3 regions of the Paenibacillus sp. B2(2019) genome follow, and region 1 is predicted to be linked to each of the others. Evidence: riboswitches for the same ligand, from Rfam matches in the RefSeq annotation. Region 1 holds a riboswitch; each other region holds the start of a gene.
What was found. A riboswitch is a leader RNA that binds a small molecule or an ion and turns the genes downstream of it on or off. The one in region 1 is predicted to bind cobalamin.
Positions count from the first base shown of each region.

Region 2: another riboswitch for cobalamin. It lies ahead of metE (5-methyltetrahydropteroyltriglutamate--homocysteine S-methyltransferase); the one in region 1 lies ahead of PAENI_RS31660 (S-layer homology domain-containing protein).
Region 3: another riboswitch for cobalamin. It lies ahead of PAENI_RS17795 (anaerobic ribonucleoside triphosphate reductase); the one in region 1 lies ahead of PAENI_RS31660 (S-layer homology domain-containing protein).

Region 1 covers NZ_VTZR01000038.1:31,862-41,897, forward strand. The annotation lists gene PAENI_RS31650 (energy-coupling factor transporter transmembrane component T) at 1-91, opposite strand, end outside; gene PAENI_RS31655 (DUF4430 domain-containing protein) at 91-1,065, opposite strand; gene PAENI_RS31660 (S-layer homology domain-containing protein) at 1,139-6,076, opposite strand; cobalamin riboswitch at 6,242-6,442, opposite strand; gene PAENI_RS31665 (hypothetical protein) at 6,534-7,112, opposite strand; gene PAENI_RS31670 (cellulase family glycosylhydrolase) at 7,332-9,053, shown strand; gene PAENI_RS31675 (hypothetical protein) at 9,116-9,409, opposite strand; gene PAENI_RS31680 (hypothetical protein) at 9,434-9,988, opposite strand.
Region 2 covers NZ_VTZR01000024.1:163,011-173,046, forward strand. The annotation lists gene PAENI_RS22010 (ABC transporter ATP-binding protein) at 1-677, shown strand, start outside; gene PAENI_RS22015 (ABC transporter permease) at 652-2,601, shown strand; gene PAENI_RS22020 (DedA family protein) at 2,619-3,242, shown strand; gene PAENI_RS22025 (undecaprenyl-diphosphate phosphatase) at 3,292-4,152, shown strand; cobalamin riboswitch at 4,313-4,518, shown strand; gene metE (5-methyltetrahydropteroyltriglutamate--homocysteine S-methyltransferase) at 4,652-6,973, shown strand; gene PAENI_RS22035 (DUF1540 domain-containing protein) at 7,112-7,264, opposite strand; gene PAENI_RS22040 (DUF4349 domain-containing protein) at 7,915-9,045, shown strand; gene msrA (peptide-methionine (S)-S-oxide reductase MsrA) at 9,219-10,036, opposite strand, start outside.
Region 3 covers NZ_VTZR01000020.1:2,488-12,523, reverse strand. The annotation lists gene ssuE (NADPH-dependent FMN reductase) at 135-683, shown strand; gene PAENI_RS17810 (ribonucleotide-diphosphate reductase subunit beta) at 855-1,886, opposite strand; gene PAENI_RS17805 (ribonucleoside-diphosphate reductase subunit alpha) at 2,165-4,498, opposite strand; gene nrdG (anaerobic ribonucleoside-triphosphate reductase activating protein) at 4,554-5,069, opposite strand; gene PAENI_RS17795 (anaerobic ribonucleoside triphosphate reductase) at 5,066-7,051, opposite strand; cobalamin riboswitch at 7,269-7,502, opposite strand; gene PAENI_RS17790 (MTH1187 family thiamine-binding protein) at 7,877-8,185, shown strand; tRNA gene PAENI_RS17785 (tRNA-Thr) at 8,281-8,352, shown strand; gene PAENI_RS17780 (NAD(P)H-dependent oxidoreductase) at 8,668-9,210, shown strand; gene PAENI_RS17775 (winged helix-turn-helix transcriptional regulator) at 9,275-9,649, opposite strand.

The DNA.
Region 1 (10,036 bases):
TGGGATGCATGAACACCATGCTAAATAACAACACAACAACAAAATAAAGAAAATTCACAAACGGATGAAAGGTAGAAAAGCTATCCTTCATTATTTCTGTGCTCCTCCTGTGGCTACATAACCACCTACATCTCGACCTAAATCACAAGTGTATACCCATTCAACGACATCGCCATCCTTAAGAACATAACGACTACTGCCGTAGTTAGGGAACCAGCCATTTACTTTGTACATCCATCCACTAAGCTCTCCAGCATCAAATTCATAAAGATTATTTATGCCTTCAATATAATTACTGTTATAGATCGGAGTCATACTGAATTCCATATGGATTTTATTCTTCTTCATCTCTCTTAGCAAAACATCAAACACAGACTCACCTTCATAAAAGGTTACCTTCTGCGCTTTATAAATGCTACCATCTGCCGGCAATACTTCAACCTTATCCTTATTGAAAATATCCATATTATCTAAAATCGTTGCTGCCGACACGGACAAAGTAGCCGTTAATTGCTTCTTCTTATCTACCGTTGCATCTTGCCATTCCACGGGCTTAGGTTTCCCGCTCGGTACTGGATCGGTAAGGAATTTATCCTTTTTCGGTTCCTGCTTTGTTTCTGTTGTCGCTACTTTTGAATCCGGTTTGACTACTGGTTTTGCCGTCGCTTTCGTTTCCGGCACGGACGTTTTAGCCGCTTTCGGTGTTGCGGTCGGTTGTGCCTGTGTATCCGATTTAGGTGTTGCAGTCGGCTTTTCAACCTCTGTTACCGCAGTTTCGGTTGGCGTTACCTCTTCAGTTGGTTTTACCGTTTCAACGGGCTTAGGCTTAGCTGTTTCACCAGGTGTAGCTGTAGGAGCTATCTCCGTTGTCTCGGCATCACTTGAGGTTGCAGGCTCTACATCAACATTCTGATTGGAGGCCGCATTGGCTGATTCTACAACTTGAGACTCAACACTGTTACTCGCAACCTTGTTCGGGCTCTTCTGATAATTCCCGCCCCAAAAGAAGGCGATCGCTAGCACGCCAATAATTAGTATCGCTGTTAGCCATTTTTTCTTGTTCATTTCTTAAGTTCCCCACCTTAAATAATAAGCAAGGGTATACATGCTACCCTTGCTTATCTCTTTAAATAAAGTTCTATTTAACGTCTGTCATGTCATAAAGACTCGTCTGACCCTTAACGAACCGATCATAAGCAACCAGTGCATACATCGCTTGATCCGTAGCCATAAGATCTACTTCTCCTGGTTTCGCACCTCCGTTGCCTACTCCACCCTGCTTCACGTGATAAAAACCACCTTCAGCTGCAGCAAAGCCAAGCAACGCATCTACCGCTGAACGTCCATTTTTAATAAATCTGGAATCCTTATGCGGATCTATACCAAGTCCAGTTAAAGCTACAATAACCTGAGCAATGCTCTCGGAGTTCGTAGATTCCCAGCTTGCAAAGCCACCGTCTGCTGTTTGCGTTTTGGATAGCCAAGCAATTCCACGATCCACAGCAGCCGTTACTTTGGCATTCGTTTTGTAATACGGGGTCAAGCCTTGAATAACCATTCCCGTAATATCAGGATCGGCCTCAGTAGCATTACTGCCTAGTGCCCATCCCCCGCCGTTGATCTCTCTGCCTAAAATGTAATCAATGAGCATCTCTCTAGTTGTCTGCGTCTTTACATCCTTAACCACTGGAATGTCGTGATGATTACTGTCCAGAGCGATCAGGGCAAACACAGGTCCATTAATGCCTTGCTTGATTACAGTATCAAAATCCGCGAGCGGTTCCAGTAGGTTATAACCCGCCACTTTATCAATATTTTTGCCGATTGAAGTTAATGCCAAAATAACTCTATCATATTCGGTATATTTTACGCTATGCAGCTTCCCAGCTTTTTCTTTAAGGGTTGCTTCTACATTCGCATAGTACTTAGCGTAATAACTATCTGGAACCTTCACACCAGAACGTGCCAGCCCGAACACTGTCCAATCCCCGCCAACCGAGGAGATGACTGGGTTTGTTACTGTTTTTTGCAAAAAGGCTGCTGTGTTCTGAATGTATGGACTAACTGCTTTGTCGCCACTCTTATAATCATGGGTTCTAGTAGCTACAACAGCTGCCATTTCTCTAGTTACAAGCTCTTTAGGCTTAAACTGATTATTATCACCTAACATAAGTCCGGTGGCAACAATGGTTTCCACATCTGCTTTTGCCCACGCAGACACAGTATTGATATCTTTAATAGCTGTACCTGGCTTCGTAGCCGGGATTGATAAGGCTCTGACAATAATGGCTGCCATTTGTTCGCGAGTAATCTTGTCATTTGGCTTAAATTCATTATTAAATCCTGTAATTAACCCTGCTTTATGAGCAGCATTCACATATGGATAGAACCAATCTCCCAGAGCGACATCCTTGTAGGTAATTCCTTTGTCACTCTTGATATCCAGTTCCAATGCTGATACTAGGATCTTAGTAAATTCTGCTCTTGTAATATGATCTTTCGGATTCACCTGACCATTGTTACCTTGGATGTACCCTTTTACTGTAGCTGTTTCAATCGCTGAGAATGCCCAGGATGAGATCTTATCGACGTCTTTATACACTTGCTTGATGTCATTAGGAGTCGCTGTTGGAGATGGACTCGGATTTGGATCAACGTTGGCATCTGGATTACTTCCTCCACCCGCACCTGGAATTCCACTTGGTTTAGGAGTGGCAGATGGGGTTGGAGTAGGGCTTGTAGTTGGTATTGGTGCATTTAAATCCGCACCCAAATTCGTAGTATATCGCCACTGAATTTTGTCCCCAGCACTTAGATTATATGAAGATGCACCATAATTAGGATATTTTCCATTTACATTATACATCCATCCACTACCGCTACCATGGTCAAATTCTCCATCACCAGCTATGGATTCAACATACACACTTCCAAATGTACTGTTCCAAGAATATCTATAGTCGATACCGCGGCTATCTAGTACTCTTTCGAATACAGACCACACTGTGTCACCAGATAGTAGCTCTACCTGTACAGATGGAATAACATATCCTTTCTTAATCGTAAGCTTATCCACGGATAGGGTTACGTATGGCTTAGATGGAGTGGTTCCTCCATCGCCGTTACCGTTACCATTACCGTCACCACCAGGTGTTTGTACTGCAGTGGAGGAATACGCAATGTAATCAGTGAAATGATTGGTTTTTACGATTAAATCATTTCCACTATCATAGGCATACTCAGACTTACCGCTCGCTAAGCCTAAGTCATCACTTGCAAATTTTTGAATCGCATGAGGTGTGCCGTTTTGAATATAAGCAGCATCTTTTCCTTTAAGGTCCTTAAAGGTTAACGTAATAAATTGACTGAATTCTACTCTTGCGCTGCCTCCCATGGAAAATGCTTGTACGATGCTATCAAGCTTCTTGTCCCCAGGAATAATTTGATTCAGACTATCTTTTAGTGCAGATTCTGTCCCTGTTAAAGGTGACATTAGTTCAATCGCTGCGGCATTTCCACTTGTAACTTTTGCACCCTTAGGAATGACTACAGATACGTCACCTTTGGTAGCCTCAATCTGAGGAAGATCGCTGTTATTAGGTAAACTAACACTAACCTTCGATTGTTGACTTTTAGGAATAACTACCGTTATTTCCTTGTTGCTATCTCCTGTGCTGATCGGAACGATATAATCATGAGCATCATCATTGATTACAACTTCCGGCTTATCACCAGAAGGTAACGGAAATTCTTTCGGACCCTCTGGTTGTACAGGTGGTTGTTCAATTACCACATCATTCATATCAAAGAGACGGTTACTGTGATTAATCAGACGATCATAGGACACAAGTGCATACGTACCTTGGTCCGTAGCCATCCCATCTACTCTTCCGGTGAGAATATGCTTAAATCCACCATCCGGATCAGCAAAGGTAAGCAGTGCATCAATCAGTGAATTTCCCTTTTTAACAAACCTTAAGTCACTGTGCGGATCTACGCCTACGCCAGTTAAAGCAACAATGACCTGCGCGATGCTCTCACTGCTTGTGCTTCCCCAGCTTGTAAATCCACCTTGATCATTCTGTGTGCTTGATAACCATGCAATCGCGCGATCCACAGCATCTTTTACATTAGGATCCTTTGCATAGTAAGGCGCAAGTGCTTGCATCGTCATTCCAGTGATATCGGTATCGGCTTTAGTACCAAATAACGCCCATCCACCAGTTGGTGCTTCTTTTTCTAAAATATACTGAACCAGTTTTTCTCTTGTGGTTTGATCTGTAACGCCTTCTACTACAGGAATATCATAGTTATGACTATCTAAGGCAATCAGCGCAAATATGGGACCATTAAGCCCTTGCTTCTGAACATATTGAAAATCTGCAAGTGCATTTCTTAGATCATACCCTGCAACATTCGTGATATCTTTTCCAATCGAGGTAAGTCCTAGAATCGCTCTTGAATGCTCTGTGCTTTTAGAAGGGTCGAGTTTTCCATCCTTCATTAGCTTAGCTACTTCAGCAGCTACATTATTATAATAAAGATTGTAATAGCCACTTGGAACCTCGAAGTTGGCCCGTGCTAGAGAAAGAATGGACCATTCCCCGCTACCTGTTCCAAAAGACGGATTTTTTACAGTGTTTAGGATATAGGCAAGGTTTTTATTTAATTGTTGTTTGGCTACAACGGTAGTAGGTTGTTCAAATGGAACATCATTCATGTCATAGAGACGGTTGCTATTATTGATCAGACGATCATAGGATACGAGTGCATATGTACCTTGATCCGTAGCCATAGCGTCTACTTTTCCGGTGAGAATATGCTTGAATCCACCATCCGGCCCAGAGAAGCTAAGTAAAGCATCTATAAGTGAATTTCCTTCTTTAATAAACCTAGGGTCACTGTGCGGATCTACGCCTACGCCAGTTAAGGCAACAACAACCTGTGCAATGCTCTCACTGCTTGTGCTTCCCCAGCTTGTAAATCCGCCTTGAGCATTTTGTACACTCGATAACCATGCAATCGCCCGATCCACGGCAGCTTTTACATTAGGATCCTTTGCGTAATAAGGCGCAAGTGCTTGCATCGCCATCCCGGTCATATCGACGTCGGCTTTGGTTACACCTAAAGCCCAGCCCCCGGCATCTGCTGCACCTTTTTTAACTTCTCTATCTAAGATGTACTGAACCAGGTTTTCTCTTGTGCTTTGATATATAACTCCCTTCTCATCAGGATCAGGGAATAATACTGGAATCTCGTAGTTATGACTATCTAGTGCAATCAGAGCAAATATGGGACCGTTGTTCCCTTGCTTCTGAATATATTGATAATCAGCGAGTGCATTTCTTAGATCATGACCTGCAACATTCGTGATATCTTTTCCGATAGAGGTAAGTCCTAGAATGGCTCTGGAATTCTCTGTGCTTTTACTAGCGTCGAGTTTTCCATCCTTAATTATCGTTGCTATTCGCGTAGCTACATTGTTGTAATAGAGATTGTAATAACCGTTAGGTACTTTGTAGTTCGCACGAGCTAGAGAAAGAATCGACCATTCTCCGCTACCTGTTCCAAATGACGGATTCTTTACGGTGTTAACGATGTAGGCCAAGCTTTTATCTAACTGTTCTTTAGCAGTGATTTTATAAGTAACCTGATAGGTTACATTATCTGCTTTGTTTCCTGCGCCATCTATAGCTGTTACTGCGATTACGTTACTACCTGGGTTTAGAGATGCTTTGTACTCACCATTAGTAGCTGACAGAACGACTTGGTTCAGCATTACTACTGGAATAATGTCTTTATAGACATTGTCTGTAACCACTACTTTGAAGCTTACATCTTTACTGGATACTACCTGTTTATCTTGTATACCTTCTATTGAAATCGTAGGCTTCTCTGTATCTGGCTCTTGTACTAGCGCATTAATCTGCTCTACTAGAGCTTGATCAACCTCTGTTGTTACAACTGTACTATCGGCAATTGCTTCATTCGCATGAGCCGGGATTACACTTGTAGAGAACGTCGTGATAAATACTGCTACAATAAGTAACCAAGCTAAAAACTTATTTTTCTTCATGTTTCCATAACCCTTCCCTTCTCTTCCTATGTTAAAAAACAGAATAAACTTTCATAGCACTACAAAAAAACCACTCAACATAACGTCAAGAGGTTTAAGATAGTGAACCGCAACAATAGCAGGCATATACTATATCAAACACCTCTCTATCGCTCGTAGAGTTTAACGGTGTATCAGAAATAGGCAGATATTCTGGCTCAAGTATCATCACCCTTGCTACCTTCCCAGTTTCCCAGTGGTACCTTGCAAGGACTCCTCTTTCACAGCGGCGGGACCGCGCGGGATTCACACCCGCTTTCCATTTAACCAATCTATGATTGTATTTCCGAAACATTCATAATTGGCACCTATTGCTAATATTAATTTTTCCATGCTTCATCATATCTAATATAGTTGCTTTTGTCATGCAATATTTGTTTTTTGTATAACGAGTAGTTAGCGATAATCCTATTGAATATCAAATCATTTTAACCACAATATACTCTTTTTCTCTCAGCTCAAAACCATCCTCCAGTGACAAAGAGGCCAAATCAAAGATTCGATCATACTTTTTATTACGTGGGAGTCCTTCTTCCTCAGCCCAGCATGTATAGAGCTCGAACTCGGCACCAGATACCCCATAATCTGTCATAAGCCTAAATAACTCCCGACAACACTTGAGTGAGGCGTTATACGATCCCGGTAGAGTATCTTTTAGCTTAGGGGATACAGAGAAGCCGCCCCAATTCGGTGAAATCCGATACACATATGTACTCCGAAAATGCTTGCGAATCTCATCGTTCCAATACACAAGTTCCTCTATAAAAATACCCGCTGCATCTTCTTCCGAGTCGTATACAAGACAGTCCTCATCTCTTAAATGAGACAGATCTGCGATGTCATCCAAAGGAATTATACCTTGCAGGCGCAGAGCCTCTCTATGTTTCTTATACTCTGGGGAATTTTTCACTTCATTATATGTCTTTGCTGACGGTACACTGCCTCTTTCTCCTAACGGAAGCTCTGTAGCCGAGCCTATGTAATGAAATCTGCTCACTGGATTGCCCTCCATAACTTTGGAATCACTGCAAATCACTAATTCATATATGAATTTACCACAAATTAGTAAGGTACTCGTTGAAATTATTCTATGTTAGGGTATTTGGTAAGCGTTTACAACGAATTCATGGAGGTGTACGTATTCATTTAAGCACCAAAGTACTAAGGAAGGTCAGGTTTAAGCATCCTCAATAATGATCTTACAAAGGAGAATTCAATGACTACTCGAATCCAGAAATCCTTCTTATCATTGACCCTTGTCACCGCTCTTCTGCTCTCTTTGTTCTCATCCATTGCCGCCGCTGCCACTAAGGACGAGCAACAAGCTAAGGCAGCACCAAAGAGTAAGATCCAATCCTATGTAGACGATATGCAGCCCGGATGGAACCTTGGCAATACTCTAGATGCTACAGGTGAGGATGAAACCTCCTGGGGCAATCCGCGTGTGACCCAAGAACTGATTAAGAAAATCGCCGCACAAGGCTACAAAAGTATCCGGATTCCTATCACTTGGGATTCACACATAGGTGAAGCACCGAACTACACTATTGATCAAGCTTACCTCGACCGTGTCGAAGAAGTTGTAGGCTGGGCGCTAGACGCCAAGTTATATGTAATGATCAATGTCCATCACGACTCCTGGTTATGGGTAAGTCATATGGAAGAGAAGCATGATGAGACGCTGGCGCGTTATAATGCAGCATGGACTCAAATTGCGGACCGCTTCAAGGATAAATCCGATAAGCTGATGTTCGAAAGCATTAATGAACCTCGTTTCACGGATGGCGGAAGTACGGATGAAGCGAAGATGGAACAAATGCTTGCAGAGCTCAACAATTCTTTCCATCAGATCGTTCGAAACTCAGGTGGAAAAAATGATGTCCGTCCGCTAGTGCTACCTTCATTAGAGACTTCTCCTACCCAACCTAGAATGGATCAGCTCTACAAAACGATTATAGCTCTTAACGATCCGAACATAATTGCGACCGTTCACTACTATGGCTTCTGGCCGTTCAGTGTGAATATCGCTGGTTACACCACGTTTGAAAAAGATACAAAAAACGATATCATCCAAACTTTTGATAACGTTTACAACACTTTCGTAGCCAAAGGAATCCCTGTTATCGTTGGTGAGTTTGGACTGCTAGGATTCGATAAAGATACAGGTGTGATTGAACAAGGCGAGAAGCTGAAATTCTTCGAGTACCTTACCTATTATTTAAAAGAAAAGAAAATGACCTCCATGCTCTGGGATAACGGGCAGCATTTCAACCGCAAAACGTATAAGTGGTCCGATTCCGAGCTGCACAATTTATTAATGTCTGGTCTGAAGGAACGTTCCTCCAGCACTGAAAGCGATCTGGTCTATCTAAAAAAAGGTGCAGCGATCAAAGACACCAAGGTGAAGCTGAACCTAAACGGCAATAAGCTAACCACGATTAGTGCAAATGGGAAGTATCTAACAAAGGGAAAAGATTACACCTTGAATGGCGAGGAGCTCACACTCAAAGCCAGCCAACTCAAAAAACTCACAGCTTCCCAAAAATACGGTGAAAATGCCGTGTTAACGCTGAAATTCAACAAAGGTGTTGCGTGGAGACTAAAGATCATCGTGAATGACACTGCCAAATTAAGTGATGCCAAAGGTACGACTGAATCGTTTGCGATTCCAACTACCTTTAATGGTAACCAGCTTGCCACGATGGAGGCTGTCTATACCGCTGGTGGCAATGCAGGCCCACAAGACTGGACACCATTCAAGGAGTTCGGCAATACGTTCTCACCCTCTTATAACACGAAAGAAATCAAGCTGCTTCCAGCCTTCTTTAAAGATGTTAAAGATGGGGAGGTCATCTTGAAATTCCACTTGTGGAATGGTGATATCCTTACGTACAAGATCACGAAGAGTGGAACAAACGTTGTAGGAAAGTCTTCTTAGCTTTCGCTGTATAATATAAAAAAGGAGTGTCCCTTCACGGGGACACTCCTTTTTTAACTACATCATACATATACTTCTTCATACGTCATCAACATCAAGCGATAGACCAGATATACTCCAAGATAAGCTCCCGTTAAAAGGAACATTGGATTCAAAAAAATCGCATGGATCGAGGTCATAAATACCGTGTTATCTCTTAATATTTCATATATAGCTAGGGCAGAAATATTACCTAAAATAAGCGTAGACAACACAGAAGCTACATTAAAAACAATACGCCACTTTATCCATTTCCGTTGTATCATTAGCATGGCGACGGGAACCACTATACTGCCAAATACGATTAGAAATTTCATTTAGCCAGCCACCTCAGTATCTCTTTAATCCTCCAGTTCAACACTTTCGATTTGCCCCTCGGCATTCACTGTCCACTCGATATCAACACCTGGCATCAGTCCAAGCTTGTCCTCATCTTCGATCACTACATGTTCGGGGATGGTTAGGGTCTGCTCTCCCCCACCTTCGACTTTAACGGTAACCTGTTTACCATTAGACGTAGTAATCTTCCCATCATATTCAATCTGCTGCAAAACAATCTTTTGGCTCGGATCCGTAATGGTAACCCGCTTGCCTCCGTCTGTCAGCAGCTCAATCTTTTTATGATAGCCGTCCTTTAAAGTGACTTCCTTAATGACTCTCTGAACGCTAACATCCGCCTGAAGTCCCTCTGTATTTGTGCCGGATGATGCATTGGGTTGTTCTGTTGCATTGTTCGTAGCCGCAGGTGCAGTGGCTTCTGTTATAGGCGTTGGAGTTACTTGTGTGGTTTCATTGGCAGCTTTAGAGCAGCCACTTAATAGGACGGTGCAGGCACAGATCAAACAAAGAATTGAAGTTCGAATCTGGCGTTGTGAATTTCCTTTATTCTGTGTCATCATTTACCTCCACACTTCCAGTTCTATTTAGTGAACATAGTTTTACCT
Region 2 (10,036 bases), on a different contig from region 1:
GGGAGTTTGTTGGCATTATGGGACCTTCGGGGAGTGGGAAAACAACACTGCTCAACACGATCGCCACCATCGACCAGCCGACCTCCGGTCAGATTCTGATCAACGGCCGAGATCCCAATCTGCTTAGCAGAAAAGAAAAGGCACTCTTTCGCCGCCATGAGCTTGGTTTCGTCTTTCAGCATTTTAATCTGCTGGATACGCTCACTGTAGAGGAGAACATTGTGCTGCCTCTCACGCTTGCTGGTGTCCGTGTTACGGAAATGGAGAGCAGATTGAAAGAAGTAGCAAGTATGCTGGACATTGAGCATTTGCTGCAAAAAAGGACATACGAGATTTCAGGTGGACAGATGCAGCGGACCGCCATCGCCCGGGCGATGATTCATCGTCCTTCATTGATTTTAGCAGATGAGCCTACAGGGAATCTGGATTCCAAAGCTTCAGGTGAAGTCATGAATATGCTGACAGAGGTGAATCAGGAAGAAGGGGCAACCGTGCTGATGGTCACACATGACGCAGTGGCTGCGAGCTTTTGTAACCGAGTCATCTTTATTAAAGACGGACGTTTCTATAGTGAAATGTACAGGGGGAGCAGTAGAGGCGCCTTCTTCCAAAGTATCATTGATATGTTGTCTCTGCTTGGGGGAACTAGCCATGACCTTTCGGCAATTCGCTTATAGGAATGTTACACGTAACAAGCGTAAATATGCGGCTTATTTTGTCGTCAGTGCTTTTTCAGTGATGATCTTTTTTGTGTGCGCATTGTTTATTTACCATCCGGATATTTCTAAGAGCTTGGTTTATAGTACAGCTGCTCATACAATGATGGCGGCAGAAGCCATTATTTATGTGTTTTGCTCCTTGTTCGTTCTTGTATCGGTCGGATCATTCCTGCAGTCACGTAAGATGGAGTTTGGGATTTTATTGATGCATGGAATGACGAAGCGACAGCTGAACATGATGGTATTTTTGGAAAATATGATGATCGGCACCTCTGCCATCCTGACAGGTACTTTACTAGGGTTAATTCTGGGTAAGTTGTTTTTGATGATCGGATCTACTTTTCTAGGGATACCTCTTTTAACGTTTCATCTTCCATGGCAGGCGCTTGTACTAACGATATGTAGCTTTGCGCTGTTATTTATTCTAATCTCGCTAAGCACGTTCTTCTTTATTGGGAATGAATCACTGATGCGGCTGTTTCAGGGAGAACGAAAAGCAGAAGAGGAACCTAAAGTTTCCTTGGTGTTATCTTTACTGTCTGCTTTATTGCTGTTAACGGGCTATTTTATGGCAGCTACAGCACAAGCGGCTTCGGTTGAAAAGGTGATGTTCCCCGTCGTTATAATTACGGTTGCGGGTACCTATCTTTTTTATACTCAGCTCAGTATTTACACTGTTAAACTACTTAAGACGATCCGGCGCCTGTATTGGAACCACACGAATATCATTACTTTATCGGGCTTGTCTTACCGCTGGAAAGAGAATGCCCGAATGTTTTTTATGGTGACGATTGTATCTGCAGTATCTTTTACTTCAGTGGGAGTATTCGCATCGATCCATACGCTTTCCAGAGAGTTGAAATTGGACTATCCCGCAGCAGTTGGTTATGTAGCCAAAGGCAATCAATTGCAGGATCCTTTTGATCAGCATTTGGACGAAATTAAGGAAGAGCTTACAACGCTCGGTTTACCCTATGAGACACTTAGTATTCCGATTAAATATGCAGAGGTGGAATCTCAGACCGGGCCAGATCGTACGTTAAAGCTTCCCTTGATTGCTTACAGTGATTATAAGCTTGCTCTGCTTCGTGCAGGGTTTACGACGGATGAGCAGCCTCTAAGTGGAGATGAAGGATTGGTGATGATCGGTTCGCAACGAGACCGGAGTCTGCAAGCGGGTAGAGTAAAGCCGATATACACCTTGAAGCAAGGTCTTTCCATTCGAGAAATGGGTTATACCCAGCAAGTTCCGATTGCCGAATATCTATTGCCGGAGCTGGATGGAAGGGATGGGGGAGATTTCAGTGGTGTTGTGATTAGCGATGAGCTTTACAAGGCTATTCATCCCGTACAGACCGATTTGTATACAGGATTTTACATGGATGACTTCCCGCGAACAGTAGGTATAGCGGCGGATCTTGCTCATAAAGGGAAACGGTCCTATGAAAGTAACTCGCCATACGCGATTGTTGTTAGTGGCACGCTGTTTGAAATACAGAGAACATTGTACAACACAATGCTATTCGCTTCTTTACTGGTGGGTACTGTCTTTTTCATTGCAGCAGGCAGCTTCCTATACTTCCGGCTGTATACAGATCTAGATCATGATCGCCATCAATATTCTACATTGTCCAAAATGGGACTTACAGATCAAGAGCTAAACCGAATTGTAACGATACAATTGTCGTTGTTGTTTTTTGTTCCGGTTGGGGTAGCCATTTTGCATAGTGTGTTTGCCTTTATTGCGCTTCAGCGGTTGTTTTACTTATCTATTGCTGTGGAGACCGGGGCGGTGTTATTGGGATATTTGGCTGTCCAGGGACTTTACTTCTTTTTTATTCGCAGCCGTTATTTACGCAACTTGAAGAAGAACTTGATCTGAATAATGGGGGTTACGAAATGCAAGCATGGATTACAGATTTTATGGAGCAGTTTGGTTACTTTGGTATTTTCCTGATGCTCGCTTTTGAAAATATATTTCCACCGATTCCTTCCGAAGTGATCCTTCCTTTTGGCGGATTCATGACAACCACAACGAATTTGACCATTCCTGGTGTAATTATTGCTGCTACGCTTGGCTCACTGCTGGGTGCAGTAATTCTCTATTATATCGGTCGTTTGTTGGATGTAAATCGCTTGGAAAAGATCATTGAACGCTGGGGCGGCCTACTCCGGATTAGCAAAAAGGACATCCACAAGGCTGACGCTTGGTTTGACAAATATGGATATTGGACCGTATTATTTTGTCGGATGGTTCCACTAGTGCGTAGTTTGATTTCGATCCCTGCAGGGATGTCGGGCATGAAATTTGGAGTGTTTATGATCTTCACAACGATTGGTACGCTGGGATGGAATCTATTGCTGGTGCTTATTGGTGCGGCATTGGGTGAGTCGTGGGAAGACATCGCCATGTATATGGATATGTACTCCAACGTGGTGTACGTGCTTCTTGTAGGTGGAGTAGTGATCCTTGGGTATTTGTTCTTCCGCAAGCGCAGCCGGAAAATGAACACCGAAGGTTGAGCCGAGAAGGACTTATAGATAAAAGTTATGATTAAAAGGAGGAGAACAAATGGAGCTATTAACGATTATTAAAGCTATTATTTTGGGAATTGTTGAAGGATTGACTGAATTTGCTCCGGTATCCTCCACAGGTCATATGATTATTGTTGATGATATGTGGTTAAAATCGACAGAGTTATTTGGGCAATATACGGCCAATACGTTCAAAGTGGTTATACAGCTGGGGTCAATATTAGCAGTTGTAGTTATTTTTAGAAATAGGTTCATTGAATTGCTGGGCTTAAAGCGCTTCAGCCGCAAGCAGTTGGATCCTGTAACCGAGCAACAACCACAGCTTGAAAAAGGCGGCCACCTTAAGCTTACACAGGTGCTTGTAGGTTTAGTGCCAGCAGGCGTGCTGGGGGTTCTGTTTAATGATTATATTGACGAGCATTTATTCTCTACATCCACCGTGTTAATCGGTCTAGTAGTCGGTGCTGTATTAATGATTATTGCGGATCTATTCGGACCAAAGAAGATTCAAACGGAGAGTGTCGATCAGATTACATATAAGCAGGCGCTAGGTGTTGGTCTAGTTCAGTGCTTCTCCTTGTGGCCTGGATTTTCTCGTTCCGGGTCGACGATTTCTGGTGGTGTTCTTCTGGGTATGAGTCATCGCGCTGCTGCTGATTTCACGTTTATTATGGCTGTTCCAATCATGGCAGGCGCCAGTTTACTTTCACTGATGAAGAACTGGCAATATTTCACCATCGATGCCCTGCCGTTCTTCATTGCAGGCTTTATCAGTGCCTTTGTATTTGCACTATTATCGATGCGTTTCTTCTTGAAATTGATCAACCGGATTAAGCTTTTACCATTTGCTATATATCGCATAGTACTTGCTGCAGTAGTATATTTCGTGTTTTTCTAAATCCGTTATAAGGAATCGATATAACAAAAGCCCCCGTAATCTATTGCAGATGACGGGGGCTTTCACGTATGATGACATCAGATTTAAGACACTCACTTTATCCTTATAATTCTCGCATAAACGCTTACCGTCCTTAAAAGGACGCTGAAGGCGTTATAGCTTGACAATATCGGAGACAGGTGCTTGCCGGAAATTAGTAATTCGGTAGGCTTAATAGGGAAATTCGGTTTGAAGCCGATGCGGTCCCGCCACTGTAACGGAAGAGTCCATAGCAACATATGTCACTGGCAATTTACTACTGCTGGGAAGACTGCTAAGGATGTTGACACCGCTAGCCAGGAGACCTGCCTGTTTCAACAGCACTGCTTCACCTACGGAGGATAGGAAGGTGTTAGACGTTAACCATAGGTATATTATGGGCGTCTTTCCCTTTGACTTTTTTAGGGAAGGGCGCTCTTTTTTATAGGAATGCAAGTGATATCGAGTCCAAAATAAGAAGATGGAGAAGGGGAGCTGCAAAGTGACGAACAAAGTAAAAGTAAGCAATCTTGGCTATCCAAGAATCGGAAAAAACCGCGAGTGGAAGAAAACGTTGGAAGCCTTCTGGGCGGGAAAAATAAATGAGGAAGCGTTCCGTACTGAAATGACAGGAATTCAGCTTCAGCATTTGAAGACTCAGCAGGAGGCAGGAATTGATTTAATTCCGGTAAATGATTTTACGTTCTACGATCATGTGCTAGATACAGCTGTAATGTTCGGGATCGTACCTCCACGTTATGCGTATGATGGTGGCGATATTGGGCTTGATCTTTATTTTGCGATGGCTAGAGGAAATGCTGAGGCTACCGCTTGCGAGATGACTAAATGGTTCAATACGAACTATCATTACATCGTTCCAGAGATCGGTGCACAAACGCCGCGTCTGACCGAGAATAAACCACTGGCTGCTTATCGTTTTGCCAAGTCCCAAGCGGGAATTGAGGGTAAACCTGTGGTTTTAGGCCTTTATACATTCCTTAAGTTGTCAAAAGGTTTTGCATCTGCGGATATTGCGAAGATTGCTGCTCGGTTTCTTCCGGTTTACGTTCAGCTGTTGCAGGAACTGAAGCAAGAAGGAGTAAGCTGGGTACAAATTGATGAACCAGCGATTGTTACAGGAATTAATGAATCAGAATTATCCTTACTTAACTCGATTTACACAGAAATTGCTGAATCCGTGCCTGGATTAAATATTATTCTGCAGACTTACTTTGAAGCTGCTGAACCGCTGGAGGCACTGTTCAAGCTTCCGGTACAAGGTTTAGGTCTCGATTTTGTCCATGATGGCGGGACGAACCTGGCATCGATTGAACGTCTTGGCTGGCCTGAGGATAAGTGGCTGGGAGCGGGTATTATTGACGGACGCAACATCTGGCGCTCGGATCTGGATGCTAAGCTGCAGCTGATCGAGAAGCTGAGTGTACATGTACCGCTTGATCGTCTTATTCTACAGCCTTCTTGCAGTTTGCTGCATGTTCCGGTTACTGTTCAGGGTGAGGTGAAGCTGAAGGCCACCGTCAAGGCTGCTTTAGCTTTTGCTGATGAGAAGCTTAGAGAGCTTGGCCTGCTTGCTGCAGCCTTAGAGGGTACAGCAGAAGCTGCTGCTGCGTTGACAGCCAGTCGCGAAGCCCTTACGGCCTTCCGTGCACTTCCTGAACGCGGTCGTAAGGATGTGGCTGAGCAAGTTTTCGGACTTACAGATTTACCAGACCAACGTAGCCTACCTTTTGCTGAGCGCCTGAAGGTGCAGCAGGAGAAGTGGCAGCTGCCACTTCTGCCAACGACAACAATCGGAAGCTTTCCACAGACCGTAGAAGTGCGCCAGGCAAGGTTGAAATGGCGTAAAGGCGTATGGAATCAAGAGCGTTACGACGGGTTCGTTCGTGAGCAGATTGCAGATGCAATCACTTTCCAAGAAAAGCTGGGTCTGGATGTACTCGTGCACGGTGAGTTCGAAAGAACCGATATGGTGGAGTTTTTCGGGGAGAAGTTGGATGGTTACTTATTTACTAGTAATGGCTGGGTTCAATCCTACGGATCACGCTGCGTTAAGCCCCCAGTTATTTATGCGGATATAGCTTTTATCCAGCCTATGACTGTAAAAGAAAGCGTCTATGCTCAGTCGTTAACTTCCCTTCCTGTTAAAGGTATGTTGACTGGTCCTGTTACGATTCTCAATTGGTCTTTCGTACGTGATGATCTTAGTCGGGAAGCAGTAGCGAATCAAATTGCCTTAGCGCTCCGTCATGAAGTTAAAGCTTTGGAGGATGCAGGCATAGAGATGATTCAAGTAGATGAACCGGCTATCCGTGAAGGACTCCCTTTGAAGGCGGAAGATCATGAGACATACTTGAATTGGGCGGTGAAGTCGTTCCGTATCGCGACGAATCATGTGAAGGCTACGACACAAATTCATACCCACATGTGCTATAGCGAATTTAATGACATGATAGACTCCATTTCAGCGATGGATGCGGATGTTATCTCTATTGAGACTTCACGTAGCCACGGGGAACTGATCGTTAGCTTTGAGGAGCAGGAGTATGATAAAGGAATTGGTCTTGGTGTATATGATATCCATAGTCCACGGGTTCCTGCAGTAGAAGAGATGACAGCTAATATTGATCGTGCGCTGCGGGTGCTTGATCCTAAACAGTTCTGGATTAATCCGGATTGCGGTCTTAAGACACGTGGCTGGCAGGAGACGGAAGATGCACTTCGTAACATGGTAAAGGCTGCCGCTATTGCAAGAGAAAATGCAGGAGTTAGTGCTTCCAAATAACATAAGAGGTATACAATAAATCATAGCCGGGGAATTTCTCCCTGGCTTTTTATTTCAGCCACTTGATAATAATTCTCATTCTTGATAGAATGAGAAAAGAAAAGAAGGAACCGTGGAGGGTCCCTTCAAATCATCACCTTATTTGCTTTCGAAAGTCTTGCAATCTGTTTCTTCTGCACGTGTAGGTTCTTGGGAGCTGTGGAAAGCTACAAAGATAGAATCGGCACTGCATTTGTTCTCTTCTGCCCAGTGGGTGCAGGAGTTAACTTCGCAAATTACGTCTTTTGCCATGAGGGTTCACCTCCCCTTTTAGTAATAGACAGTATTATTAAAAAACTTCTCTGTTCAACAAGGTGGAGCTTGTCCGAACAGAACCGTGTTCTGCCCTCATTCATTATGAATAGAGGGTTTTTGGTATTTTTTTACGTGGTTAGACGTGGTAATTGTACCAAATAAAGTGCGTGTAAGCAAATGGGTTATTCGAATGGTTATGTTGTCCCATATGTCACTAGAAGTGGTTTGACTAGAAGAATCTCTCAGCCTGTATACAACAGTGCTTCTGTAAATTCGTTGTTAAACATTAGCTATTCAGTATCTCAAGGCTATATTGTGAATACAAGCTCTAGGGTATCCGCAAAACAAACAGTGGCAAACTTATTAAGCGGTTTTATGCCATTAAACAAAGCGCTTCTAACCCAGGTTGATTTTTGCTTGAAAAATAATAGCTTAAACTAAAAGAGTTGCAGAAATGCTACTCTTTTTTTTATTTAGAGAGCATAATTCAAAAGAAACTGTACACAATTCCATTTTTCAGTGCAACCTTCCAAGTTTTGGAACGTCTTAGTAAAGAGTGACGGAAGAGATCTGCTTAGAACAAGACATTCCGTAACGATATTATGATCCGTGCAAGCGGTATCTATTACATTTTTGGAGGAATGAGAATGCGTAAATGGGGTCTGCATTACTTATGTTTATTAATTCTTGCGGTAGTCTTGGCGGGTTGTGGCTCAGCGGATAGGAATTCAGCGGCAGATAGTTCGGCAAAAGAAAATGGTAGTACGAGTAACGACGCAGCAGTAGAGGTACAATCGCAGAGCTCGATGGCCTTAACAGCGAATCAAAGCACTTCGGCAGCTCCTGAGTCAGAAGCAACTGGCAGCGAGAACTTGGCTGTAAAGGGCTCCACATCAGAAAATACAGTTCAAGCAAGTGCAGGATTTACTGGTAGTGATGTAGTAGCGGGCTTGAACAAGAAGCTGATCTATAAAGCGAATCTTAATATGGAAGTAGAAGACTATGGAAAAGCACAGACTGAAATACGTAATTTAGTAACCATGGCCAATGGATATATTATTGAGTTTAATGAAAATATGTCGCAGTACGAGCAAGGTGGAACGTTTATCCTTAAGGTGCCTGCCTCCGGATTCTCACCTTTTCTGAATAAATTAGAACAAGTAAAACACGAATCTCTACAGCGCAGCATTCAAGGTCAGGATGTCTCTGAAGAGTATGTTGATCTGGAGTCACGTTTGAAGGCAAAGCAGCTAATGGAAGCACAATATACAGAGTTTATGAAAAAAGCAACGAAATCCACTGATCTGGTCGCCTTCGCGAACGAGCTTGGTTCGATTCAAGAAAGCATTGAGCAGATTAAAGGTAGAATGCGTTATATCAATCAGAATGTATCCTTCTCTACGGTAGAATTGAGAGTGTATCAGACGGATGAAAGCATTGCTGTCAAAGAGAAGAAGGAGCAAGGGCCGTTACTGGAACGTGCTTCAGATGCTCTAAATGGAAGCTTAAATGCACTATCTGTGATGTTTCAGTGGATTGTCGTTATCCTTGCAGGAGCGTTACCGATACTTATCGGGGCTGCCATTATTTTAGCTATTGTATTAGTTTCCCGTAAAAATATCCGCGAGCGTCGGGAGCAGCAGACCGAGAGAATTCGTCAGCGAAATAAGGAGCTGAACAGAGAGCAAGCCATCCCTGTGGCAACAGAGCCTAAGGAGGCAGTTTCACAGGATAATTCGAAGGCTAATAAGGACTCAGAGGACTCAAAGAAAGAATAGCCCTACAAGCATAAACGCCCTCGGCGTCTTTTAAAAAGACGGTAAGCGTTTAAGCGAGAAATATAAGAATAATGTATAACGTGAAACTTATACTTTCTTATATTTTAAGAGAAAAAAACGGTTGTCATCCTAAAAGGACGACAACCGTTTCTTTATGTGCTGAGGATTGATGTTTAGGCAGGCTGGAAGAGTATGCGATACTCCCCGTATCCTTCCTTCTCCAAATCCTCTTTCGGTACAAATCGTAGCGCCGCCGAATTTATGCAGTAGCGTAAACCGTTTTCTCCGGGACCATCGTCAAAGACATGGCCTAGATGCGAATCCGCTACTTTGCTGCGCACTTCAGTGCGGACCATCAAATGACTGAGATCCGTCTTTTCTTTCACAGCGTAGTCCCGGATGGGACGAGTAAAGCTTGGCCAGCCGCAACCGGAATCGTATTTATCCTGCGAGCTGAATAACGGTTCGCCAGATACGATGTCTACATAAATACCATCTCCATGGTGATCCCAAAAATCATTCCGGAAAGGAGATTCTGTTGCACTGTTCTGAGTGACTTCATATTGAAGAGGGGTTAAACGTTCTTTCAAACTTTGTTTGTCCTCTTTATGTGTCCAGTGGGTTTCGATAAAATCCTCTCGGCCAGAACCTTTACGATAACGTTTGTAGTGGCCTGGATTCTTATGATGGTAGCCTTGATGATATTCTTCGGCAGGATAGAAGGTGGTTGCCGGGAGAATCGGGGTTACAATCGGACTAGAGAATCGACCGCTTGCTTGCAGAGCTGCCTTGGAAGCTTCTGCTTGTTCTTTTTGTTCCTCCGAATGGGTAAAGATTGCTGTTCCGTAAGAAGTCCCGCGATCATGGAATTGTCCACCTGCGTCGGTAGGGTCAATTTGCTGCCAGAACAGCTCAAGTAACTTGCTATAAGGGAAAATATCTGGGTTGAACGTAATTTGTACAGCTTCAACATGTCCTGTCGTTTCAGAAC
Region 3 (10,036 bases), on a different contig from region 1:
GTGGGATGAGCGCAAGCGTTTATGGTTTGACAATAATATCTAATCTGCGATAGGATTAATATTAATTTAAAGTATTCCTGTCGGGATAAATATTTGCAGTGTGAGCTGCTTAATGGGATGAAAGAGGTGGAGAAGTGGCTAAAATTGTTGTGATTAACGGAACACCTTCCTTGGTATCGCGCATCAATGCAGTTATAGAGTATGCGGAGGCAAGCTTAACGGATCAGGGCTTTGAGGTTGAGCGTATTAACGTTGCAGAGCTGCCAGCGGAAGATTTGATTCATACCAAGTTTGAGAGTGATTCTATCGTTAAAGCGAATGGCCTTGTAGCCGAAGCGGATGCGGTAATCGTGGTTAGCCCGGTTTATAAAGCCTCTTATACAGGCGTGCTGAAGACCTTCTTGGATCTAGTTCCACAAAAGGGATTGGCCGGTAAAATCGTACTCCCGCTCTTCATGGGTGGCAGTCTTGCACATCTACTTACGATTGATTATGCATTGAAACCTGTATTGTCTGTACTCGGTGCACGCTACATTCTTGGTGGAGTGTATGCCGTGGATTCTCAGGTGGTTCGTAATGATCACGGAGTGGTAGAGCTTGCTGAGGAGCTGAAGCTGCGACTGAATGATGCGTTAGCTGAGCTGGCAGAAGAAACTACACATCGTGTGGAACGCAAGGCTTAAGACTAAGTAGCAAGCATTCTGTTTCGGATGGATTCATACCAACTATATAAGCGTCTCATTCATACCTGATCCAAGGGGTGAAGAGACGCTTTTTGCTATAGTAAAAAGGCCATCTCACTGTGAAAGTAGAGAATGGCCTCTTTTTTATATAGGGTTCGTTATAATCCTGTCTTACAAATCGTCGAATCCGTTATCGTCGCCAACCTTACCGTAGTTACGGGATTTAGCTTCGAAGAAGTCGGTTTTGGTGGCATTAAGCGCATCATCGGAGAAAGGTTTGATCCAAGGCATGCAGTTAACGTCAACACCTTGGTAGGCTTTTTCCATACCCATCAAGGTTAAGCGCTTGTTCGCTGTATATTTGATGTAGTCACTAAGCTCGTTAAGATCAATACCGCGGACATTAGTAAGGGTGTAGTAAGCCCAGTTGGTTTCAAGCTCTACCGCGCGGTCGATCGTACGATACACGTAATCCATGTTCTCTTTAGTGTTCAACTCAGGGAAATCTACAAGTAGCTGCTTAAATACTTCTGCGAAGAAATAGCAGTGCTGATTCTCGTCACGTTGGATATAAGAGATCATTTGGCTGGTCGCCATCATCTTCTGGTCACGGGCCAGATTGTAGAAGAAGGCGAAGGTGCTGTAGAAGAAAATTCCTTCCAAGATGAGATCCGCTACCAGTGCATGGAAAAAGGTTTGTCTCGTAGGGTTATCACGGAACTCTTGATAAATATCAGAGATAAACTGATTGCGTTCCAGCAGGACAGGGTCTTTTTTCCAATATTCAAAAATTTCTTTCTGCTCACTTTCCGACACGATAGAGGAAAGAACATAGGAATAGGATTGGTTATGCACCACTTCTTGTTGTCCGATAATGGCAGAGATAGCTTCTAGAGAAGAGTCAGTAAAATAGCGCTTTACGTCGCTTACGAACATCGTCTGCATCGAGTCTAACACGGCGAGCAGGGAGATGTTGATCTTAAATACGCGTTGCTCCTCAGCATCGAGCATAGGGAATTGTTGCGCATCTTTGGACATTGGGATTTCATCCGCGATCCAGTGATTAAGCAGCAGCACCTTGTACAGCTTGTACATATGCGGCATGCGAATATCGTTCCAGTTCAGAATACCGGAGCACTCACCGTCGATGATGCGTGTGGATTGGTTAGGTGCTTCAGTGTTAAAAATCTTTTGTAGTTGCATTTATTTTCCCTCCATTTTTTTGCGCGGGTAATTCGTCTTGTCTGGTCTTTAATTAAATTAGGTTGATGAAGTAACGGAGAGGAAGTTTGGAGCTGTAGGAGCGATAGCGTTCGCCCGAAAGCTTTCCGTAGGAAAGCTCGCATCGAAAGCATATGCTATCCTCGGATTTCTACCGCAGACGGTATAAATCAATAAATCTGAGGATAACAGCGACCGGAAGCCCAAACATTGCTCGCAGTTACGATTAAATCACCGAATTTTTTAAAGCAGTAAGACTCTTAGCTAGCGCAAGAATCACACTCTTCTATTGTCAAAGCACGGCTACGCACATAATAAGTTGATTTCAATCCGCCCTTCCAGGCGTTCAGATGCAGCTCAAGGAACTCGGTAGCCTTGATGTCAGGACGAACATACAGGTTGAAGCTTTGGCCTTGATCGACGTGACGCTGACGAGCAGAAGCCATGCGGATCGACCAGTTTTGGTCAATTGTAAACGCAGTTTTATAGTACCAAATCGTCTTGTCGGACAGATCCGGTGCTGGGTTAGCGATCTTGTATGTTGTTTTCTCTTCATAGGAAAGCAGTTCATACAAAGGATCAATGCTGGCTGTGGAGCCGGCAATAATCGATGTGGAGCCGTTCGGTGCAATTGCGAACATCCATGCGTTACGAACACCGTCTTTAGCCACTTCTTCTTGCAGCTCGCGCCATTGTTCAGTGGTTACATATTTACCTTCTTGTTCACCGCTAACGTAGCCACGTGAAGTAAAATATGCACCTGTCTCCCAATCGGAACCGGCGAACTTCGGATAACGGCCTTTTTCACGGGCAAGCTCCATGCTCGAACGTACCAACAGGTAGTTAATATGTTCATACAAATGGTTGTTATATTCTACGGCTTCATCAGATTCCCAACGAATGCCCTTGAGTGCCAATAGGTGATGCAAGCCGAATGTGCCGAGACCCACTGCGCGGTATTGGCTGTTCGTGTATTGTGCTTGCAGAACTTCAATATTATTAATGTCGATTACGTTGTCCAGCATACGTACTTGGATAGGTACAAGTCTTTCCAGCACACCAGCTGGAATCGCACGTGCCAAGTGAATCGAATTCAGGTTGCAGACTACGAAATCGCCAGGGATTTTGGAGATAACAATCCGGGTCTTGCCATCTTTGGTTACTAATTCTTCCTGTTCAATAACGGTAGCGGATTGATTCTGCATAATTTCTGTGCACAGGTTGGAAGAGAAGACCATACCTTGGTGACGGTTCGGGTTCGTCCGGTTAACCGTATCACGGTAGAACATATATGGAGTACCTGTTTCAAGCTGTGATTTCATAATCCGTTTCATGATGTCGATCGCAGGAACGGTAATACGGGACAATTCCAAATTGGCTGTAGCTTCAGCATATTTTTCACGGAAAGTGCCTTTACCAAGCTCTTCATCGTAGAAGTCTTCCAGACCAAGCGGACGACCGTTCTCATCCGTCCAGCCCATAACCTTCTTCACTTCATGTGGGCAGAAGAGGTTCCAGTGGCTGCGTGATTCAACGGCTTCCATGAACAAGTCCGGCAGGGTTACACCGTGGAATACGTCATGTGCACGCATACGCTCGTCACCATTATTTAGTTTAAGATCGAGGAAAGCGAGAATATCTTTATGGAATACATCAAGGTAGACAGCGACAGCACCTTTACGTGTTCCGAGCTGGTCTACACTGACTGCTGTATTGTTCAATTGGCGAATCCAAGGAATTACGCCGGAGCTAGTGTTCTTATGGCCACGGATATCCGAACCCCGTGCCCGTACTTTACCAAGGTAGACGCCGATACCGCCGCCCATTTTGCTAAGGCGCGCTACGTCTGTATTAGAGTCAAAGATACCCTCTAGGGAATCGTCTACCGTATCAATGAAGCAGCTGGATAGCTGTCCAGCGACCTTTTTGCCGGCATTGGACATTGTAGGGGTAGCAGCTGTCATGTAGATGTTGCTCATAGCCCAGTAAGCTTCTTTTACAAGCTCAAGACGTTTCTCAGCTGGTTCACGGTGCATCAGGTACATAGCAATAATCATATAACGTTCTTGTGGAAGCTCCATTACACGGCCGTCAAAATCATGCGCCAAATAACGGTCGGATAGCGTAAGCAGACCGATATAGTCAAACAAAAGATCGCGTGTATAATCGATACACCCACCTAGTTCGATAATTTGTTCTTTGGTGTAATGACTTAGAAGCTCTTCACGATAGATTCCTTTTTTTACGAGATCCGTAATTAGCGGGTACAGCTCACCGTAAGGCTCTTCTGGATAAGCTTTATAGCGGCGATGAACGGCTGCTTTTTTATAAAGGGTAGTCAGAAGGGCACGGGCAGCTGCAAACTTCCAAGTAGGCTCTTCTTTCGTTACAAGCTCTAGAGCACTCATGGTGAAGGCATTGCTAATTTCTTCTCCGCTTACGGAGTCACGACGCAGTTTGGAAATTACTCCCCGCAGCAATGTTTCTTTATTTAGTTGATCAAGACCTTCTAAGATACGGTCGGCGTATACGGAAAGGCGCTTCTCATCAAAAGCCAGTTGGCGATTATCTGGTTTTACTACGAATTGTGGCATGGTTATTTCATCCCTTCTTATTTTGGGTTAATTTTGAATATCAAAAATTGATATATTATAGCGCAGTAGGCTGCCACAGAAAGACCTCCGAGCCGTTCGTACTGGCCGGAATGTCGATTATGCGTTGGTTAGAGCTTCCTCGGTAAGGAAGTGTAGTATCTTTCAATTCTTCTATAAAACGTCCATCTATTAATACCTGACACTGTGTAAGTAGATTCCACTCCGGCGAACCGGGAAGGGCGGTTAGTTCCTCATACGTATAACCACTGTAAATCCAGATGGGGAAGCCTGGGAGCACGGTGCGAAGCTCATGAATGAACCCAAGTACCTCTTCTGCCGAGAAAAAAGGATCGCCGCCTGCCAGTGTTAGACCATCCAGCAAAGGGTTAGCGGCGATTTCTGCAATGATTTCATGTTGACGTTCTAAGGTGAAGAATTCTCCATATTTAAAGTTCCATGTCTCGGGATTAAAGCATCCCGGGCAACGATGGCGGCAGCCGCTGATGAAGAGGACGGCCCGCATGCCCTCTCCCTCGTTAATCGACTCCGGATAGTATCCGCAAATATTCATAGATGCTTAACGCGATCCCGTACTTCGGCTTGTTTGGCGGCATTGAAGCGGGTCTGATAGTCGCCAGTTAAATAACCTGTAACTCTGCGCAAACGACGGATATGCACGTCATTCTCATGTGCGTTGCAGGAAGGACAGTTTGTCCCAATTACGCCTTCGTATCCGCAGCTGGAGCAGCGGTCAATCGGATGGTTAATGCTGAAGTAGCTGACCTGTTGTTCTAGTGCATATTTAATGATTTTGATAAAAGCAGATGGATTGCTGCGGGCATTGCCATTTAATTCGACATAAGAAATAGCCCCGGCATTGCAGTATTCATGGAAAGGAGCTTCCAAGCTGATCTTCTGAGCAGCACCTAGATCGTAGTATACAGGGATGTGGAAAGAGTTCGTATAATACTCACGGTCAGTTACGCCCGGAATAGAACCCAGTACCTTGCGATCAATCTTGGTGAATTTGCCGGACAGGCCCTCTGCTGGTGTTGCGAACAAGGTAATGTTGAGATTAAGTTCCTCACTTTTAAGGTCGCAATACTCCCGCATGTGACGCACGATAGCGACAGCCTTGGCATGGACTTCCATATCCTCGCCATGGTGTTTGCCGTACATAGCTTTCATGCATTCCGCCATACCGATGAAGCCAAGCGACAGACTACCATGTTTCAGCAGTTCGCCTACAGAGTCTTCAGGAGCGAGATTTTCGCCGCCTTCCCAGACGCCTTCTCGCATCATGAAATCGGATGCTTTAGCTTTTTGCGCGCTTTGGATGTGGAACCGATGAAGAAGTCCTTCCAGCGCAATATCCATATAGTGATTTAGATCCTCATAGAAGCCAGCTTCGTCTGCGACGGTACGTCGGCCTGTTACTGTGCCGTGTGCCAGACCGAGCCGAACCAGATTCAGTGTATTAAAGGAAAGGTTGCCCTTCCCGGAGCAATGATTACGCCCAAAACGGTCACCGAGCACTCGGGTGCGGCAGCCCATTGTAGCAAATTCCGTATCAGGATCACTTGGATCATAATACTGCAAGTTTAGCGGAGCGTCCAGATTAGCGAAGTTCGGATATAGTCTGCGTGCAGAACATTCCGCCGCTTTTAGGAACAATTCATAGTTAGGATCGCCTTGCTGTTGATTGACTCCTTGCTTGCATTTGAAGATTTGAATCGGGAACACAGGTGTTTCTCCGCTGCCAAGTCCGTTCATCGTTGCTGTTAGCAGGGAGCTGATCACAAGCTGACCTTCTGGTGAAGTACAAGTACCATAATTGATGCTGGTAAACGGAATTTGCCCACCGGATCGGCTGGACATGGTATTGAGATTATGTACCATACTTTCAGCCGCTTGCAGGGTTTCGATTTCGGTTTCCTTTAGTGCAAAACGGAACGCTTTTGGATATAACTCCGCCAGATCGGTCCGGCTCATTGTAATCTCGCCCAAAGATTCATTAGCTTGTCCCTCATCAAAATAATCCAGACCCTTGCGGAACAGCTTAGCGAAGGATTTGGTTACATAAGGTGCCAGATCATAGTCGAGCTTATTGGCGGATACGCCGCCATATTGAGCATTTTGCTGGGATTGAAAAATAATTGCTACCAGTGACATAGCTGTCATTATGGAGTTCGGAGGACGAACACTGCCGTTGCCGGTGTTGAAGCCTTCGCGGAGAAGCTTATCAAACGGGATAAAAATGCAGTTAGTCGTTCCGATTGCGTATTGATCCAGATCATGCACATAGACGACATTGTCATCAATGGCTTGCACTAGCTGCGGCGGCATCGTAAAGTTGCGGGCGTACCATTTTGAATATTCACTGCCGAACTTGCTCATTTTACCGGAGAAACTCTCTCCGTTCAAATTGGCATTCTCGCGCAGCAAGTCCAAATCCCGGCTGTCGATAATATCGCGTCCTAAATCAATGAGCTCTTCTAAAAGAACTTCTCGTGCATTTGTTGTACCGTTAAATTGTCTCTCCAACAACGTCATTGTATAGCTCTCCTCTCAGTCTATCGTCCTATCATTAAGAAGTTGGACCGCATAAGCGGCCGTATATTCATTGTGATCTCATAAAAAAAGCATCCTCTAGCGAGGATGGCAGAAAATGCCCGATGCGTTATGTAAATATCCACACAGATATTTGCAGTGGCCTCTAAGAAGATGACCGCATGCGGACACCGTTCCTGTTCCTCGCAGGCACTCATAGTTGGTGTCGTCGAAACAGGCAGGTCTCCTGGCTTCCGTAGGACCTCTCAGCGCCTTCCCAAGGGGTTCTTACCCCTCAGTGGCTTCTGCCAGGAGATCTGCCCATCTTAAGCTTCTAAAAGCTTGTAAAGGGCATCCGGTTACAGTGGCGGGACCGCAGCGGATTTTCACCGTACTTCCCTATTAAGCTCTAATTCCGATAAAGGATCAAAGCGCCTGTCTCCACTATATTTTGTTGTCGTTAGATAAAAATAACCCAAGATGTTGTGTTTGTAAACAGTTTTTTAGAAAACCCGCGCGGGGAGCGGGTTCTTCAAAAGTACTCCACAAATGATCCACAGGCTGTCCATAAGTAATCCACAATTGATCCACAGGCATATAAAAAATGATTCATAAATTGTCCGAAAAGATGCCACAAAGAGTCCATAAATGTAGTGCAGATGACCCTAGAATTCATGTTAGAAAAAATACTTGTGGCGAAAGTCATATTTCGGAGAATTTTGGGGAAAGAAGAAGGGGCATAATAAAGCTGAGATCATTTGTGGGAGAGCGGTGGAGTTGTTACAATAGAAGGAGACACATACTTTAAAATTCCGAGGAGGTATTCTCATGCCTATTGCTGAAGTAACCGTTATTCCGATTGGAACAGGTAGTACGAGCCTTAGCAGTTATGTTGCGGATATGCAGCGAGTGCTGAAGACGGTAGAAGGGATTACTTATGAGCTTACATCCATGGGTACAATCATTGAAGGGCCTCTTCAGCGTATTTTTGCTGCAGTCGAAGCGCTGCACGAGTCTCCTTTTGCCGCAGGTGCAGAGCGTGTCTCTACCTCACTTAAAATAGACGACCGCCGCGATAAACCCTCCACTAGCCGTGGAAAGCTGGAGTCTGTGGAGCGTAAACTACAGGTGGAATAGCAGTTCGGGAGAGTAGGGAAATAGGGAGAAATAGGCTTGCGTTTCTGGCTGAAAGTTGTATAATATTTTTTGTTTGACAGAAAAATCAGCCTTAAGCTGGTGTAGCTCAGGGGTAGAGCAACGCACTCGTAATGCGTAGGCCGGGGGTTCAATTCCCTTCACCAGCATATCTAAGAATTGCGCAATGGCACGGTTTCCGGGATTTCGGGACCGTGCCATTTGTCTTGAAATCACCTATCTTCTAACATTCGTCTAACCTTTACTCAAGTAAAATGGCGGAATGACCCAGTCTCTCTTGTGTGATATTTGGTGTACACCGAAGACGAGATTCGCCCCGAAGACTATACATCAATCATACGTGCAGGCAGGTTGCAGTGCTTACCTTTAGGTAAGTACGTGAACTAAAAGTGCATACTTACGCGATGGCATGGTGGGAGGTATACTCAAGTCCTAAATCTGATTCAAACATGGAGGATACACCATTGAAAACACTTATTGTCGTCACGCACCCAAACATCGAAACATCCGTCGTTAATAAACGCTGGATCGAAGAACTCCGTAAATATCCAGACAAATATACGGTGCACGAGCTGTACAAAGCCTATCCCGATGAAAAAATCAACGTGGAAAAGGAACAACAACTGATTGAAGCGCATGATAAGCTCGTCTTACAATTCCCTGTCTACTGGTTTAGTAGTCCACCTCTGCTTAAAAAGTGGTTGAACGAAGTATTTACTTACGGATGGGCATATGGTTCGAAGAGTGATAAATTAAGAAATCGAAAAATCGCATTAGCTGTAACTGCCGGAGGAAGTGCAAAAGACTTTAGTGAAGAAGGTAAACTCGGCTACGGGCTTGACCGTATTTTATCTCCCTTTGACACGACTTTTTTGTACTGCAACGCTGATTATCGTTCCTTCTATGCCATTTATGGCACGGAATCTGAGACGGTAGGAAGTACGGATTACTTAAAGAAATTGGATATTAGTTCGCAAGGCTATGTTGAATTTATCGAAAATATGTAATTAGAATTGAAACAAAAAGCAGCATTTTCATTAATGGAAATGCTGCTTTTGTCATAAGTTGTCGTTAAATCGTAAAAGGTATGCTTATCTCTTGCGCGGCTGGAACGAAGTTTTTCTCTCCCCAAGTGCACATCATATCCAGCACCGGAATAAGCGATTGGCCCTTCTCGGTTAAGGAATACTCAACTTTAGGGGGAATCTGGGGGAATTCCTCGCGCCTGACGAGACAGTCGGCTTCCAGTTCTTTCAACATAACGCTTAACGTCTTAAAAGGTATTGTACCGATACCCCGTTGCAGTTCATTGAACCGCACGATCTTGTTTTCAGAGAGATGGTAGAGAATAGTCATTTTATATTTACCACTAATGATAGACAAGGTGTAGCCAAAGCTAGTGTCCTTCTGCTGAATGCCAGGTGGTATACAGATTTCATCACTCATGGGCTAGTACCCTCCTTCAGAAAATATTCAACGAAAAGGCAAACGCCTGTTGTCGCTCCGTACTCAGGTCCCGACTTTATTATGTTTTCAACCTGCTATCAAGTCATCCTGCGAGCAACGAACTCACTATATCATTTTGAAACAATTAGTTCAAAGCACTCATGGCTAACTATCAATCGGTCGATTTTCTCTGTCGGCGAAGAGGGCCTCTTTGGTTGGAGATCAAAAGTGTCAAGCGGATAGCCTAAGCGACGAATTGAAGTTTTTTAATGTAATTTTCATGTGAGCATCATCTTATTTTCAGGTTCAAGGTATATATTGAAGACACCAAACACCCCCCAGTGTTTTGTGGTATAAATCTCTCAGGTCTTGCCAACTCCCATGGTA